DNA from 2 places in the Mesorhizobium sp. M0227 genome. Region 2 is predicted to be linked to the other one. Evidence: predicted binding sites of a transcription regulator. Region 2 holds the regulator's gene; the other holds the start of a gene.
What was found. The regulator PhoB, encoded in region 2, activates phosphate uptake and scavenging genes when phosphate is short. The targets are predictions, from matches to a motif close to TGTCATNNANCTGTCAT.
Positions count from the first base shown of each region.

Region 1: a site for PhoB is predicted at 4,453-4,469, ahead of NKJ00_RS10570 (RNA degradosome polyphosphate kinase). Genes of this name have one in related genera too.

Region 1 is NZ_JAMYSJ010000006.1:48,887-55,373, reverse strand. It holds gene NKJ00_RS10580 (DoxX family protein) at 1-314, shown strand, start outside; gene ppx (exopolyphosphatase) at 550-2,085, opposite strand; gene NKJ00_RS10570 (RNA degradosome polyphosphate kinase) at 2,085-4,286, opposite strand; gene NKJ00_RS10565 (zinc-finger domain-containing protein) at 4,533-4,778, shown strand; gene NKJ00_RS10560 (FAD-dependent monooxygenase) at 4,798-6,036, shown strand; gene NKJ00_RS10555 (TIGR02117 family protein) at 6,137-6,487, opposite strand, start outside.
Region 2 is NZ_JAMYSJ010000003.1:280,724-291,685, reverse strand. It holds gene NKJ00_RS07045 (type I secretion system permease/ATPase) at 1-288, opposite strand, end outside; gene eglC (endo-1,3-1,4-beta-glycanase EglC) at 333-1,757, opposite strand; gene phoB (phosphate regulon transcriptional regulator PhoB) at 2,221-2,910, opposite strand; gene phoU (phosphate signaling complex protein PhoU) at 2,927-3,634, opposite strand; gene pstB (phosphate ABC transporter ATP-binding protein PstB) at 3,661-4,479, opposite strand; gene pstA (phosphate ABC transporter permease PstA) at 4,498-5,814, opposite strand; gene pstC (phosphate ABC transporter permease subunit PstC) at 5,811-7,274, opposite strand; gene NKJ00_RS07010 (PstS family phosphate ABC transporter substrate-binding protein) at 7,370-8,398, opposite strand; gene NKJ00_RS07005 (PAS domain-containing protein) at 8,907-10,962, opposite strand, start outside.

The DNA.
Region 1 (6,487 bases), on a different contig from region 2:
GCACGACAGGCTATTTCGCCGGCCTCGGCCTGCCGCTGCCGACGCTTGCCGCCTGGGGCACGGGACTGTTCGAACTGATCGCCGGGCTGCTCATCCTGGTCGGTTTCCAGACCCGGATCGCGGCGCTGCTGCTCGCCGCCTTCTGCATTGCCGCCGGTTTCATCGGCCATTACGGCCAGGGCGGGGGCGACGCGATGCTCGCCTTCCTGCACCAGCAGATGCTGATGAAGGACATTGCGATAGCAGGCGGGTTCGTTGCGCTGGCGATGGCTGGCGCGGGAGCCTGGTCGGTCGACGGGCGCGGTTTGGCCTGACGGACTGGGTTGGAAACGTCAACGGGACAGCACCCCCCTCTGTCCTGCCGGACATCTCCCCCGCAACGAGGGAGATCGGATGTCATCCAGGCTTTCGCCAATCTTCAATGTTGCAAGAAAAAAGCACCGACGACGAAGCAGCCAATCTCCCCCCTTGCGGGGGAGATGTCCGGCAGGACAGAGAGGGGTGTGAAGAAACTCGACCGAGCAGGTTCTAATCCGCTCTGCTCCGACTCTACTTCACCGACCCACTGGGCCCACCTTCGACGGCCAGCACCAGCCGGCGGTTGGTGATCCTGGCCAGTTGCGCCAGGCGCCCGGCCGGCCGCTCGCCATAGAGATCGGCCAGCGATGCCGGCAAGACCAGCGCCAGCACGCCGTTGGCGCGCTGTTCCCATTTCAGCCTGGGCATGATGCCGGGCATCGACGCCGTCAGCAGGTAGACGACGCGCATCATCGCGGCGAGCACGCGCGCCCGCTCCAGATAACGCGGCGGCGCCAGCGCCTTGATCTCGGGGGCGATGGCTTCGTTGAAGATGCCGTCGTGACGATAGGCGTTGGCCATGGCCAGGAAAGCACGGCCGGGATGGTCGACGCCGAAGAAGGAGGCGTGCGCAATGATGTTGAGCGATTGCTTGCCGCGATATTCGGGATGCGCGCGCCAGCCGATGTCGGCCAGCAATGCGGCCGCGTGGCGGTAGCGCGCCTCGTCCTCGGTCTCGTCGATGCCGAAGGCAGCAAAGGTTTTGGCGGTCCAGTCGACGAGCTCATGCGCATGGGCGACGGAGCGTGAGCGCAGGCGGGCGAGTTCCTCCGAGGCCGAAATCAGCGGATCGGCCTTCTGCTCCGCCTCGTCGAGCAGCGAATAGAGAAAGCCTTCGCGTACACCCAGAGCCGAAACGATGATCTTCGACGGCTGCATCGCCGCCATGATCTCCTGCAGCACGACGGCGCCATAGGGCAGCAGCGAACGGCGGTTCTTGGAAACGCCTTCGATGCCCTTGACCTTCTCGATCTCGGCCTTGGCCACCTGCTTGAGGAAATTCGCCGCGCTTTCGGCCGAGATCTCGTAATGGTGCATGACACCAAGCGGATAGTTGGTCATTTCCATGTGCAGCCGGGCAAGATTTCGCCAGGTGCCGCCGACGGCGTAGAAGGGCCGGCCCTGCCCGCCTTTCAACAGCTTCGCCTTCGCCAGTTCGTCACGCGCGATCTTCGCCGCCTGAGCCAGCGAGTTCTTCGCCATGTCCTGCAGGCGCAGGCCGCCCAACGGCAGCGTGATGCCGTCACCGATCGCTTCGCCGCTGACGTCGACCAGTTCGAGGCTGCCGCCGCCCAGATCGCCGGCGATGCCATTGGCCGGGTGGAAGCCGGAAATGACGCCGAGCGCGGAATAATAGGCTTCCTGACGGCCGCTGATGACACGAATCTCGGTCTTCAGCACGTCCTCGGCGCGGTGAATGAAATCGGGACCGTTGATAGCCTCACGGGCGGCGGCGGTGGCCAGCACATACATATGCTCGGCGCCGGCCTGGTCGGAGAGCGCGCGAAAGCGGCGGAACTCCTCCATCGAGCGCGTCACCGCCTCGGGGTCGAGCTTGCCGGTCGACACGATGCCGCGGCCGAGACCGGCCAGCATCTTTTCGTTGAACAGCATGGTCGGCGAACGCGCCAGCCCCTCATAGACGACGAGACGGATCGAATTCGATCCGATGTCGATGATGGACAGCGGTCGGCGGTCCTGCAACCGGCCCTGGGAATCAGACAGCATCAGCCGGACGCTGCTGCGTTCTTCTTGCGGCGCTTGAACTGCGCAATGCGCTTGGGCGCATGCGACTTCAGCGCGTCACCCCGTCCCGACAGGCTCGGATTGGTCATGAAATATTCCTGCGCGTTGAACGGTTCCTCGCCCTCCTCCAGCACGACGCGCCGGGAGGTTCCATCAGCCAATACGTCGAAACTTTGCTGATTGTCCATGATGTTGCCCAGCATGATCTGGCCAAGGATCTGTTCATGCACAGTTGGATTGGTGATCGGCACCATGGTTTCGACGCGGCGGTCGAGATTGCGCGGCATCAGATCGGCCGAGGAGATGTAGACGATCGCCTCGTCCGACGGCAGGCCGTGACCGTTGCCGAAGCAATAGATGCGGCTGTGCTCGAGAAAACGGCCGACGATCGATTTTACGCGGATGTTTTCCGACAGGCCCGGAACCTGAGGCCGCAGGCAGCAGATGCCGCGCACGACCAGGTCGACCTCGACGCCGGCCCGACTGGCATCGTAGAGCGCGTCGATAATGATCGGATCGACGAGCGCGTTCATCTTCATCCAGATGCGCGCCGGTTTCCCCTGGACCGCGTAGGCAATCTCGTCGGCAATGTGCTTCAGGATGCGGCTTCTCAGCGTGAACGGCGAGATCGCCAACCGCATTTCATCCGTCGGCTCGGCATAGCCGGTGATGAAATTGAACAGCTGGGCGACATCGCGGGCGATCGTCGGATCGGTGGTGAAGAAGGACAGGTCGGTGTAGATGCGCGCCGTTACCGGATGGTAGTTGCCGGTGCCGAGGTGCACGTAGTTGCGCAGCTTGCCGTCCTCGCGCCGCACCACCAGCGACATTTTCGAATGGGTTTTCAGCTCGAGAAAGCCGAACACGACCTGCACGCCGGCACGCTCCAGGTCGCGCGCCCAGCGGATGTTGGCTTCCTCGTCGAAGCGCGCCTTGAGCTCGACCAGTGCGGTGACCGACTTGCCGGCTTCGGCCGCGTCGACCAGCGCACGCACGATCGGGCTGTCGTTGGAGGTGCGGTAAAGCGTCTGCTTGATCGCCACCACTTCCGGATCGGCCATCGCCTGGCGCAGGAACTGCACCACGACGTCAAACGATTCGTAGGGGTGATGGACGACGATGTCCTTCTCGCGGATGGCGGCAAAACAATCGCCGCCATGCTCGCGGATGCGCTCGGGAAAACGCGGATTGTAGGGCGTGAATTTCAGGTCGTCGCGGGGAACGGCGACGATCTCGGAAATCTGGCTGAGCGCCAACGGACCGGTCAAGACGCTGATGCGGCTGGACGACACGCCAAGCTCGCCGGCGACGAAGTCGCGCAATTCGCCAGGCATCAGCCTGTCGAATTCGATGCGGATCACCGAACCGCGCCGCCGCCGCTTCAGCGCCGTTTCGAACAGGCGCACCAAATCCTCGGACTCCTCCTCGACCTCGATATCGCTGTCGCGGATGATGCGGAACGTGCCGGAGCCCTTGACTTCGTAGCCGGGAAAGAGCTTGCCGATATAGAGGCCGACCGCCTCTTCCAGCGGGATGAAGCGGACGTGATGCTTGCGGTCCGGCAGACGGATGAAGCGCTTCAGCGCTACCGGCAGGCGCAGCAGCGCGCTCATCTCTTCGCCGTTCTTGCGATGGCGCAATTGCAGCGCCATCGAGAAGCCGAGATTGGGAATGAACGGGAACGGATGCGCCGGGTCGATCGACAGCGGGGTCAGCACCGGGAACACCTGCCCCTGGAAATGGTCTTCCAGCCAGATTTTCTCGTCCTTGGTCAGCGCATCGCGGGTGATGCTCTCGATGCCTTCCTTGTTGAGCAGCACGGTGAGCGCCGAAAGGCTCTTCTGCTGGTCTTCCTGCAGCCGCTCGACCTCACGCAGCAGCTGTTCGAGCTGCTGTTCGGGGGTGCGGCCGTCAGGGCTCTTCAGCGTGATGCCCTCGCGCACCTGGCCGGCGAGGCCGGCGACGCGCACCATGAAGAACTCGTCGAGATTGGCGGCCGAGATCGACAGGAAGCGGACGCGCTCCAGCAGCGGATGATTGAGGTTCAGCGACTCCTCGAGAACGCGCCGGTTGAACTGCAGCCAGGAGAACTCGCGGTTGACAAACCGGTCCGGGTTGCCGCCCTCCGGACGAGCCACCTCGACATCCACGAATTCGTTCTGCACCGGCTTCAGTTCGTTCATGATTCCCGCTCTTCCACACCGTCAGCCAGCTAAAGCGCCGCGCGTCATTCAGGACGCGCAAAGGACGCTCTACCACTCCAAGGCGACGCATGGTCCTTGCCGAAAACCGGTGTCGGTCTTCGGGGCCATGCGTTAACCGGCTTAACTTATCCTCTGACAGGCTTTTGCGACAGTTTGATTTCATCGAACTTGCAAAGAGGCCTGATATGATCCAGATGCACACGAGACTGCGTTAAGGAGACGACGATGGCAGGCGGTTCCATTCCCCATTTTCAGAACGATGCGGGCTATCAGGCAATCGACATCGGCGTGAAGGAATTCATGTGCACGGGCGCCAATCCGCCTTTCGACCACCCGCATGTGTTTCTGGACATGGGCGACGACAACGAAAAAGTCTGTCCCTATTGCTCGACGCTCTACCGCTATTCGCCGAAGCTGAAGGCAACCGAAACGCTGCCGGCCGGCTGCATCTACATAGAACAGGCCGCCTGAGTCTTTCGCGACCAGCCCGATGAACGACACGCGCTCCCGGCAAATTGTCATCGCCGGGGCGGGTGTCGCCGGATTGACCGCAGCGCTGGCGTTCGCCGAACGCGGCTACTCGGTACGGGTGTTCGAACAGGCGCAGCGCCTGGAAGCGGCAGGCGCCGGCATTCAGCTTTCTCCCAACGCGACCCGCATCCTTCGCCAGCTTGGCGTACTCGACCGGCTGCTGCCGGCGGCGGTGCGGCCGGAAGCCGTGGTGCTGAAGGAGGCCGCGACCTTGCGCGAACTGGCGCGCGTGCCGCTGGGGCAAGCCGCCGAAACGCGCTGGCAGGCACCTTATCTCGTCGCGCACAGGGCCGATCTGCAGCGCGCACTGACCGCGCGCGCTGCCGAGATACCGGATATCCATCTCACCACCGGCGCCCGCATGGGCGGCGTTGACACCGGCCCGCACGGCATCACCGCGACGGCCGAGATCGGTGGCAAAACCGTCGAGGCGGAGGGCTTCCTGCTGGTTGGGGCCGATGGCGTCTGGTCGTCGGTGCGCGCACTTGTCGATTCGGCCAAGGGGTCGGCTTCGCGAAGAAACCATTTCTCCGGCGAACTGGCCTGGCGCGCCACCGTCGCGGCCGAGAGCGCCGCCGGTCAGAGCTTTGCCGCCATCGGCGCCAGGGACTGCGTCACCACCTTCCTGCATCCTGGCTTCCATATGGTCGCTTATTCCGTCAGCAAGGGTGCGGCCTTCAATCTCGCGGCCTTCACCAGGGGCGACCGCATTGCCGAGGGCTGGTCCGGCAACGCCGACGCCGGGATCCTGAGCAGCGCCCTGCGCGGCACCGCGGCAGAACTTGCCCGCCTGGTCGAGCAGGCCGGCCCGTGGACCGCATGGCCGATCCACACGGTCGACAGCAAACAACCTTGGACGACCGGCAACATCGCGCTGATCGGCGACGCCGCGCATGCGATGACCCCGTTCGCGGCGCAAGGTGCGGCGATGGCGATCGAGGATGCTGCGACGCTTGCCGACATCATCGCCGACTTCCCTGCCGATCCTCTGGCCGCGCTTGCCGTCTGGGAGCAGTCACGGCGGCCGCGTGTCGCGCAGGTCGCCCGACGCGGCGCTGTCAACCGGCTGGCCTGGCATGCCGTGGGTCCAGTGGCGATTGCGCGCAATGTGTTCCTGAAGGTGCGCTCGTCGGAAAAACTCGCGGCGGATCTGGACTGGCTCTATGGGTGGCAGGCTCAGAAGATCATTCGACGCTGAGCGTACAAGCACAATCGGTTGGTGGGACAGCACCCCCCTCTGTCCGGCAGGACAGAGGGGGGTGTGAAGGAACGCGACGCCAATTCGCGGAATGCTCACGCTAATTATACAAGCTCATCGACAGCCCGAGCGATACAGGCAGCGGGTTCCACCAGCCGGTGCGCAGGCCGGCGATGCGCAAGGCCGCCGCCGTCCAGGTGTTGCAGCCGACCAGTGCGTTGAAATGGCCATTGCCTTCGTAGAAGGCGTCGAACCTGGAATAGGCTGCGTCCAGAACGAGGATCGGGCCTTCCGGTCCCCGCTGGAAACTCGCATCGATGAAATCGAGCAACGCCGTGAACCGATCCTCAGTGATGTCGAACCCCGCGATATCAGGGCGCGGTTCGACGATGTCACCGGCGACATCGACATGCATGACCGAGGCGTCGAGTGTCAGTGCCTTCATCACCGG
Region 2 (10,962 bases):
CGAGACGGCGAATGTCCTCGCGCCCAGTCTGTTGTCGACAATGGCTGCAACGCGCTGCGTGTAAACGGAGCGGACCGCATCGAGGAGACCGAGAAAGGCGAGTGCGAGAACCGCGATAGCAGAGAGGTAAAGAAGCGTCTCGACGCTGGAGGAAGGCAGGACGCGGTCATAGACCTGCAACAGATAAAGGGGGATCACCAATAGCAGGATGTTGATGAGGAACGAAAAAACACCGACATCGGCGATGGCGCGCCTCAAGACTGCCCGCAGATCAGACCGTGCAATCATTCCCGCGCTCCTAACGGCTCATGGCCCCAACATAAGGGCGTCGCTTAGACCGAATGGTCGCCGGCGATGTCCAAGGGGTGGTGCTGCAGGTCGTCCAGCGTATAGGCGCGGATGTAGTCGATCTTCATCTCCGCTGGCGTAGCCAGATGGTCAGGAGGCTGGCCGGCAATGCCGCCCACCGCGAGATTGGCCAGCATATACATGGGATCGTGCATGTCGGCCGGCGTCGCTGCTTGAGCGACCTTTACACCATCGTAGGTCCAGACAAGCTCATCCTTCGTCCAGAGCAGGCCATAGGTGTGGAAACCGTCGGTATCCGCAACGTTCACCGTTGACGAAACCTTCGTGTGCGCTCCCGTCTCATTGGAATGCGCCGTCATGTAGAGCGTGTTCGGGTCCTGGCCGCGCGTTTCGACAACGTCCAGCTCCGGCGGCCACGATCCGTCCTCCGGAAGCAGCCAGAACGCCGGCCAGGCTCCGGCTGTTTCAGGAAGATCCGCCCGCATTTCGAAATAGCCGTAGGTTTGCGAGAAGGTGTCGTGGGTCGTCAGGATCCCCGAGGTGTATTCGTAGTTGTTGATCAGAGGCTTGATGTCCTCCGGCGCCTGCGCGGCGGTGATGGTGAGGACGCCGTTCTCAACGCTGAACGGATGGACCGAACTCGTCGGGCCATAATTGGCGTCGATATACCACTGCAACTCACCATTGCTGCTCAACGTGCTGCCGTTCGGCGCTCCCCACCAGAAATTGGAATTCCAGGTGCCGTCCTGCCCGTCCCGAAGGCTCAGCGTGTTGAAATCGTCGGAGAAGGACAGCGTCATTGCGGACTTGTCTATCGGAAGTTCGAACTGGGTGGGCTGCAGCTTGTCGATGGTCGTATTCTTGAACACCAGGATTTCGTCGGATCCGAGGTTCAGCATCACGTTCGATTCCACTTGGACCATCTGTGAACGGACGGCATCGAACGAAGTGAAATCGTAGCCGTTAAGGCGGAGCGCATCGGTCGCACCGAAATCGAAGATAAGATCGCTTCCATTACCTTTGGAGATGGCGAAAGTATCGGCGCCATCGCCGCCGATCAGGACATCATTTCCCTTGCCGCCATCCAGCGTCTGGTGACCTGACCCGCCCTTGATGATGTTGTCCAACGCATTTCCGAACGCAAATCGGTTGGTGCCGGTAACGACGAGGTTCTCGAAATTGTCAGGGAGCTTGTAGCTCATCCATGTGTCGATCGTGTCGATCCCTGCCCCAGGATCCTCGACCACCTTGTTGTTGGTGGAATAGAGATGATAGTAGTCGTCGCCGGCGCCACCGTGGATCGTGACAGTGACGCCGGTGTCTCCCCAGAAGGAGTCGTTGCCGGAGGTGCCATGCAGTTCCGGTCCAGACCCGGTGGCCGAGAACCAATGAGTGGAAGCGCCGGTGTAGGCAAGAGGGATGCCTTTGGCGTTTAAGACCGTGCTCATCAGAAATCCTTCCTCATGGTGTCCGACCTGGTCAAAGGTCCGGCGACCGCTCCCAAAGCAACGCTGCAAGGAACGAGATCGTTCCACGGAATCGTCATTCGATCCGAGACCGCAATAATCGGAAGGCGGATAATGAATAAGGAGGTGATGGCTCAATGTAAATTGAAGCAATTTAGTAAAATCGTATATTTATGCAGAACACACGTCGTTTAACGAACGTATATCTAAGTTAACTCAAATTTATTCTTGCATGGCTTTCTGGTCGGAGTCTGCGGGCAAGATGGCGACGTACCGCCAAGAGCGGTCATCCTCATCAGGTTTCGAATGACCGCATTTGGGCCAAAGCGTCACGTGCTCGCTCCCCATCGATGAGACGAGTGCAACATTCCACTCTTCGCGGCTGTTGGCGACCACGTGCTAATCGAGTTTTCCCGGTCACGATCTATCGGGACGGAACAGCCACCTAGTCTTCCCTGATCGCGTAACCCGCCCCACGGATGGTGCGGATGACATCAGGCATGCGGCCGTTGTTGACCGCCTTGCGCAGCCGGCCGACGTGCACGTCGACAGTGCGTTCGTCGATGTAAATCGTCTCGCCCCAGACATTGTCGAGCAGCTGGCTGCGCGAGAACACGCGGCCGGGGTGGCGCATCATGAATTCGAGCAGGCGGAATTCGGTCGGCCCGAGCCGGATCTCGCTCTTCTTGCGATAGACCCGGTGCGACTCGCGATCGAGCACGATGTCGCCGACCTTTAGCACGCTGGACAGCACTTCCGGCTTGGCCCGGCGCAGCAGCGCCTTGACCCTGGCCATGAACTCCGGCGTCGAGAACGGCTTGACCAGATAGTCGTCGGCGCCGGTCGACAGGCCGCGCACGCGGTCGCTTTCCTCGCCTCGCGCGGTCAGCATGATGATCGGCAGCCGCTCGGTCTCTGGGCGCATTCGCAGGCGCCGGCAGAGTTCGATGCCGGAAACCGCCGGCACCATCCAGTCGAGCACGAGAAGGTCGGGAACGTTCTCCTGCAGCCGGATTTCGGCCTCGTCGCCGCGCGTCACCACCTCGACCTGGTAACCTTCGGATTCAAGATTGTAGCGGAGCAGCACGCCTAGCGGCTCCTCATCCTCCACCACCATGATGCGTGGTGCGATCATCGGCTGGTCACCCCTGTTATGCCGCTGGCGCGGACATTGCCGTCTCGTCCTGCTTCGGACGATTGGCTGGCAGCTGCGTGCCGGTCAAAACATAGTAGGCATTTTCGGCGATGTTGGTCACGTGGTCGCCGATCCGCTCGAGGTTCTTGGCGCAGAACAACAGGTGCGTGCACGCCGTGATGTTGCGGGGATCTTCCATCATGTAGGTCAGCAGCTCGCGGAACACCGAGGTGTATTTGACGTCGATGCGTTCGTCATTGTTTCTGAGCGTGGCAAGCGCTGCCGGGTCGGCGGCGGCGTACTCGTCGACGACCCCCTGCACCTGGATCAGCACCAGTTGCGCCATCGCGTCGATCGAATGCGAAAGGTCGTGCGGCGTGACACTCAGCCCGACAGTGCCGACGCGCTTGGCGATGTTCTTGGCAAGGTCGCCGATGCGCTCAAGGTCGCCGGCCATGCGGATCGAACCGACCACCGCACGCAGATCGTTGGCCATTGGCTGGCGCTTGGCGATCAGCGTGATGGCGCGATCGTCCAGCTCGCGCTGGCGTGCATCCATGATGGCATCATCGGAAACCACGCGCTGCGCCAGCGCATTGTCCGAATTGAGCAAGGCCCTGGTCGAGCCACTGACCATCGAGCGGGCGAGATCGCCCATGTCGCGGATCAGCTGGCTGATCTGCTCCAGATCCTCATCGAAAGATGCGACGGTATGTTCACCCATGATCTTCGTCCCTCGTATGCCTGAGCTCAGCCGAACCGGCCGGTGATGTAGTCCTGGGTGCGTTTGTCGTCGGGGGTGGTGAACATCTTGTCGGTGGCGCCCTCCTCGACCAGATAGCCTAGATGGAACATCGCGGTGCGCTGCGACACGCGCGCTGCCTGCTGCATCGAATGGGTGACGATGACGATGGTATAGTTCTGACGCAGTTCGTCGATCAGTTCCTCGACGCGAGCGGTGGCGATCGGGTCGAGCGCCGAACACGGTTCGTCCATCAGGATCACCTCGGGTGACACGGCGATGGCGCGTGCAATGCACAGACGCTGCTGCTGGCCACCGGAAAGACCCGTGCCAGGTTCTTGCAAACGGTCCTTGACCTCGTTCCAGATCGCCGCCTTCTTCAGGCTCGACTCTACGATCTGATCCATATCGGCCTTGCGCTTGGCCAATCCGTGGATGCGCGGACCATAGGCAACGTTCTCGTAGATCGATTTGGGGAACGGATTGGGTTTCTGGAACACCATGCCGACGCGCGCCCTGAGTTCGACGACATCGATGTTCTTGTCGTAGATGTCTTCTTCGTCGAGCGTTATCTTGCCGGTTACCCGTGCTGAATCGATGGTGTCGTTCATGCGGTTGAGGCAGCGCAGGAAGGTGGACTTGCCGCAGCCGGAGGGGCCGATCAGCGCCGTCACCTGATTCAGGCGCACGTCGAGATTGACATCGAACAGCGCCTGCTTCTCGCCATAGAACACGCCGACCTTGTCGCCGCGCATTTTGATCACTTCGTTCGACTTCATCTTGTCGCCCACTGCGTTTTCAAGGGACTGTTCGGTCATGATGTTCATACCAAGATGCCTTTTTTTCTACCAGCGCCGCTCGAACCGACGCCGAAGCACGATCGCGGTGATGTTCATGGCCATGAGGAAGACGAGCAGGATGATGATGGCGCCGGACATACGCTCGACGAAGGCGCGTTCGGCCTCGTTCGCCCACATATAGATCTGCACCGGCAGCGCGGTGGCCGGATCGAAAGGCGTCGTCGGTGGATCGGCGACGAAGGCGACCATGCCGATCAGCAGCAGAGGCGCGGTTTCGCCGAGCGCACGCGCCAGACCGATGATGGTGCCGGTGAGGATGCCGGGCGCGGCAAGCGGCAGGATGTGCTGGAACACCATCTGCATCTTGGAGGCGCCAAGACCGAGAGCTGCCGAGCGGATCGACGGCGGCACCGCTGCAAGTGCGGCTCGCGTCGCGATGATGATCGTCGGCAGCGTCATCAGCGTCAGCACCAGGCCGCCGACGAAGGCGGCAGAGCGCGGCATGCCCAGGAAATTGATGAACACCGCGAGGCCGAGCAAGCCGAAGACGATTGACGGCACTGCGGCCAGATTGTTGATGTTGACCTCGATAAGGTCGGTAAAACGGTTCTTCTTGGCGAACTCCTCCAGATAGATGGAGGCGGCGACGCCGATCGGCAGCGCCAGGAGCAACACGATCACCATCATATAAAACGAGCCGATGATCGCCACGCCCATGCCCGAGGTTTCCGGGCGGCTGGAGGCGCCGTAGGTGAACAGGCCGCTGTTGAAGTGCTCGGCCATCGCGCCCTCGGCCTTGAGCTTGTTCATCCAGGTGATCTGCTGGTCCGAGACCTTGCGTCGCGCTTCCTCGACGCTGAGGTCGATCTGACCCTTGAAAGCCGAGTCGAGATTGGCGGCGGCGAGGATGTTGACGTCGCGCGTCGTGCCGATCACGGACGGATCGGCGGCAACGATGTCGCGCAACTGGACGCGGGCGCCTTCCGACAGGAAGCCCTTGAGCTGCTTGATCGCCGGCTTGTCGTCGGGATTGATGCCGAGCTTGGCCACCAGCGCGTTTTCGGCGAGCTTGGGATAATTCGCCTTGATCAGAACGCTCGGATCGGTTGCGCGTTTGCCGGAAGGATCGATCACCTTCTCGTCGAACGAGATCGGCAGTGATACCGTCGTCTGCCAGAAGGCGGTGTAGCCTTTCGAGACGATGGTGATCAGCATGATTGCCAGGAACGCCAGGCCTACGGAAATCGCCACGACGCCATAGATGCGGAATCGGCGCTCGGCAGCGTAACGGGCCTTCAGGCCGATGTCGCGGCGCGGATGGGCCGCCGCCCTGACCATCGTATCCATGGAAATGTCGGTCATTCGTACTGCTCCCGATATTTGCGCACGATGTAGAGCGCGACGATGTTCATCACCAACGTCAGCGCGAACAGCGTCAGGCCGAGCGCGAAGGCGACCAGCGTCTGCGGCGAATTGAACTCGAGGTCGCCGGTGAGCTGGTTGACGATCTTGACGGTGATGGTCGTCATCGCCTCGAACGGGTTGATGGTGAGGTTGGCGGCGACGCCCGCCGCCAGCACGACAATCATCGTTTCGCCGATAGCGCGCGAGGCAGTCAGCAGGACGGCGCCGACGATGCCGGGCAGTGCAGCCGGCAGGATCACCCGCTTGATCGTCTCGGAGCGGGTCGCGCCGAGGCCGAGCGACCCGTCGCGCATGGCGCGCGGCACCGCGGTTATGATGTCGTCCGAAAGAGAGGACACGACCGGGATCAGCATGACGCCCATGACCAGGCCGGCGGTGAAGATGCTCTGGCCCTGGATGAAGGGCGAACCGCCGGTCAGTGCCGCGGACAGGTCGCGCAGGAATGGCCCAAGCGTGACGACGGCGAAGATGCCGTAGACGATGGTCGGTATGCCGGCCAGCAGTTCAAGCGCCGGCTTGACCACCGAGCGCACCCTGGGCGTTGCGTATTCGGCCATGTAGACAGCCGACATCAGCCCCACCGGCACCGCAACCAGCAGTGCGACGGCGGCGATGTAGAGCGTGCCCGCAAGAAGCGGGATCAGGCCGAACTGGCCCTGGCTGCCGCCCGAACCGGCAGCGGCAAAACGCGGATCCCAGACGGTGCCGAAGAAGAAACTCATCGGCGAGACGCTTTCGAAGAAGGTGATCGTCTGGAACAGCATCGAAAGCACGATGCCGATGGTGGTCAGGATGGCGATGGTGGAGGCGGCAAGCAGCCCCCACAGCATCAGCCTCTCGACATTGTTGCGTGCCCTGGCGCGCGGCTCGATCTGCCTGAGCGCATAGAAGGCGCCGGCGATCGAGGAAACGAGAATGACAATGGCGCCGAACAGGCCGAGCCGGTCCTGGACCTTGTTCGCCTCGACGGCGATCGGGATCATGTAATCCTGCGTGTCGCTCGCCAGTGCCACACCCTTGGCGGCGAGCAGCGGCTGCAACTCGGCAAAGCTGGCAGGCATTGCGGCCAGTGTGCCCGCATCGAGTTTGCGCAGGCCCCTGGCGAGGCTCTTTACCAGGCTGACGTCCAGTGCCTCACTGGCAACCTTGCTGTCGACGGTGCGCTCGGGCAAGGCAGCGTGAATGTGTCGGTCCAGATAGATGGAAGACCCGACGGTCCAGACGGCAAGCAGCAAAAGAGCAGGCAGAACGGCGAGCAGGAAGGCCCACCAGCCATGATAGTGGGCGCGCGAATGCGGCTTGACCTTGCCATTGTCCTGGGCCGCGGCACGTTGCCGGCCGATGAAAAAGGCAACCAGGCCGACGGCAACGACGATGGCCAGTACGAGCAAGGACATGGACCCACCCCAAGAGAAATTCTTACGCAGCCGCCGTTGCGGCCTGCGATGAAACCGGGGCGCGGGATTGGCCCGCACCCCGGTTCGGCAGCTGATTACATCGACTTTCCGGCGGCGAAAGCGTCACGCTGGGCCTGACGCTCGGCATCCGGAGCAGCAACGAGGCCGTATTCGGCGAGCGGGCTTTCCGGGCCAACCATCTGGTCGTCAAGGAAGAACTCGACATATTCCTTGAGGCCGGGAACGACGCCCAGATGCGCCTTCTTGACGTAGAAGAACAGCGGGCGCGAGACGGGATACTTGCCGCTGGCGATCGTCTCGGTCGAAGGCACGATGCCTTCCACGGTGGCGACCTTCAGCTTGTCGGCATTGTTCTCATAGAAGGCGAGGCCGAACACGCCGACGCCGGTCTTGTTGGAGTCGATGCGGGCGAGCGTCTCGGTATAGTCGCCATCGATGTCGACGGCCTTGCCGTCCTTGCGGATGGCGATGCAGGTTTTGCCGATTTCCTTGTCGTCGGCAATGCCGGCAGCCTTGAGAGCAGCCTTGTCGCAGCCGGCATCGAGAAGCTTGGTCTCGAATACTTCGCGCGTGCCGTGCTTTTCGCCCGGAATGTAGGCGGCGATGTCCCAGTCGGGCAGCTTCGGATTGACCTGGCTCCACTTGGTGTTCGGATTGTCCACCAGCTTGCCGTCGACGACCAGCTTGGCCGCGAGCGCCTTGTAGATGTCGGCGGGAACCAGCGCCCAATCCGGGCCCTTGATGTCGGTGGCGAAGACGATGCCGTCATAGCCGATCCGGACTTCCTGGACTTCTTTCACGCCGGCGTCGGCGCAGGACTTGAGTTCGTCCGCCTTGATCGGACGCGACGAGTTGGCGATGTCGATCGTGTCTTCGCCGACGCCCTTGCAGAATTCCTTGATGCCCGCGCCGCTGCCGCCGGATTCGACGACCGGGGTCTTGAAGTTGGTGAATGTTTCGCCGAACTGCTCGGCGACGATCTTGGCATAAGGTAACACGGTCGATGACCCGGCGACCTGGATCTGGTCGCGCGCGGCGGCGAAGCCGGACGTCGCGGCGATCGCAAGCGCAGCGGCCGACGCCGTATAGAGGAATTTCTTCATGTGGCCTGCTCCTGTTCGGAAGATGGTCTCTCGGCGCTCGTCAGTCGGCACCCGCTGAGGCCAATAGCCTTCGATTATAACAGTCGCATGACAGTTTGATGTCACCCCGGTAACGCGTCATCGGGATGAGCAGAATGCCGCCTGGCCGGCACTCCCGACGCAGCCCGGCTTTGTCACCGGAATCAGGGACTTGCTCGATTCGGTCGAGGCTGGCCGGCGATTTGGAGATCAGCCGGCCTTTATGAAGAAAAGCCGGACGGGAGCGCGTTGCTCTCAGCCAGACGGTGTCGTGGCCGGGCCATCGCCGAAAACAGGTCCGTTGGGGTAGGTTGACGCTGTCTCATGCCGGCGGTCGCTGCTCCCGCCCGTAACTGGGAAGAGCGGAATTCGAATGTAGCCATTGTCTCGGCTGGATGCCGCCTTTGATATGGTGCGATCGCGCCATAGTCTTGGCCGCTGACAGGGGCGCGAATCTTCGCCGCGTTCCCCGCACTCGGGCAGAGCCGGCTTACCCGGCGTTGCGCTGAGCCTGCCGGCTGGCGCCGACCCAGCGCTCGACCTTCTCGAGCAACGCCCGGGGACTGATCGGCTTGGGCAGATAGTCGTCCATGCCTGCCTCCAGGCAGCGCTCGCGGTCGCCCTTCAGCGCATGCGCGGTGACGCCGACGATCGGCACATGCGTGCCGGTTTCTTCCTCCAGCCGGCGAATGGCGGCGGTCGCTTCGAGACCGTTCATCTCCGGCATGGAGACATCCATCAGGATCATGCACGGGTTAAGCCGGCCGAAGGCGTCGAGCGCCTTGCGGCCGTTGCCGACGATCTCGAAACTATAACCGGTCTCGCCGAGGATCTGGGTGAACACCATCTGGTTCACCTCATTGTCCTCGGCCACCAGGATGTCCAGCCTGTCGCCACCGCCTGTCGCGGCGGGCCGGGGGCGAATCGAAGGCGGCTGCAGCAGCGCACGCTGTTCGGACGGTGCCGAGGGCTGCGGCCGTGCAACATTGCCTGGAGTGGTGTCGGCCGCGAGCGGCTGCGCATCGCTGCCGCCAGTGTTGTGGCGATGCCGCTGGATGGTCGCGACCAGCGTTTCCAGCAGCACAGATGAGCGCGCCGGCTTGATCAGCTGGGCATCGATGCCGAGATCGCGATAGCTGGTGTTGGCGAGCGACTGGTCGACCGAGGTCAGCATGATGATCGGCGTGCCGGCAAGACCGGCGGTGTTGCGCACGATCCGCGCCATTTCGGCGCCGCTCATTTCAGGCATCTGGTAGTCGAGCACGACGCAGTCGACCGGCACGCCATAGGCTGCGGCGGCGATCAGCACCTTGAGGCCTTCGGCGCCGCTTTCGGCCGCGCAGGAATCGAACGTCCACGATGTCATCTGTTCGGTCAGGATCGCCCGGTTGACGGCATTGTCGTCGACGATCAGCACACGCGCACCGGTCACGTCGATCGGCATGATGCGTTGCCCGTTCTGCTGTCCGGCCCTCGGCAGCGTCACCGAGAACCAGAAAGTCGAGCCCTTGCCTTCCGCACTTTCGACCCCGATATCGCCGCCCATCAGCTCGACGAGCCGCGAGGTGATGGCGAGGCCGAGACCGGTCCCCTCGTGTCGCCTCGTCGAAGAGGTGTCGACCTGGCTGAATTTCTCGAACACCAGTTTCAGTTTTTCCTCGGGGATACCGATGCCGGTATCGGTGACCGAGATCGTCAGCTTCGTTCCGGTTGGAACCCTCTCGCCGGTGACGTCGACCAGCACATGGCCTTCATCGGTGAATTTCACCGCGTTGCCGAGCAGGTTGGTGACGATCTGCCTGATACGGCCGACATCGCCGACGAACAGGCTCTCGAGCCGAGGCTCGACACGAACGATCAGCTCGAGGTCCTTTTCCTTGGCCCGTGTGGACACCAGCGTCGCTACATCCTCGATCGCCTCGGCCAGATTGAAGGGCGCCGGATCGAGCACCAGCTGACCGGCATCGATCTTGGAGAAGTCCAGGATGTCGTTGATGATGGTGAGCAGCGCATTGCCCGATTTCACGATGATGTCGGTAAACGTCTTCTGCTTCGGGTCGAGGTCCGATTTGGCCAGCAGTTCGGCCATGCCGAGCACGCCGTTCATCGGCGTGCGGATCTCATGGCTCATATTGGCGAGGAATTCCGACTTGGCGCGGTCGGCGAGCACGGCGCGCTGACGCGCCTCGCGCAGTTCGGCCTCTCGCATCTTCAGCTCGGTGATGTCGGTGGTCGAGCCGATCAAATAGAGCGAGCCGTCGGAGGCGATCATCGCGCCCTTGCGGGCGAATTGATGCCTGACGCTGCCGTCGGCCAACGTCACCGTCTCTTCGACCTCCTGGGTTTCGCCGGTGCGCAGCACGGCGAGGTCGCCATTGACGAAAGCCTCGCCATCCGGCCCGAAAATCTCGATGTCGGTCTTGCCGATAGCCTCTTCCTTGCGGAAGCCCGTGAGATCGCACCAGCCCTTGTTGACATAGAACTGCCGGAGATCGGAGCGCTTGGCGTAGATCGATACCGGCACGTTGTCGATCAGGCTGCGGAAC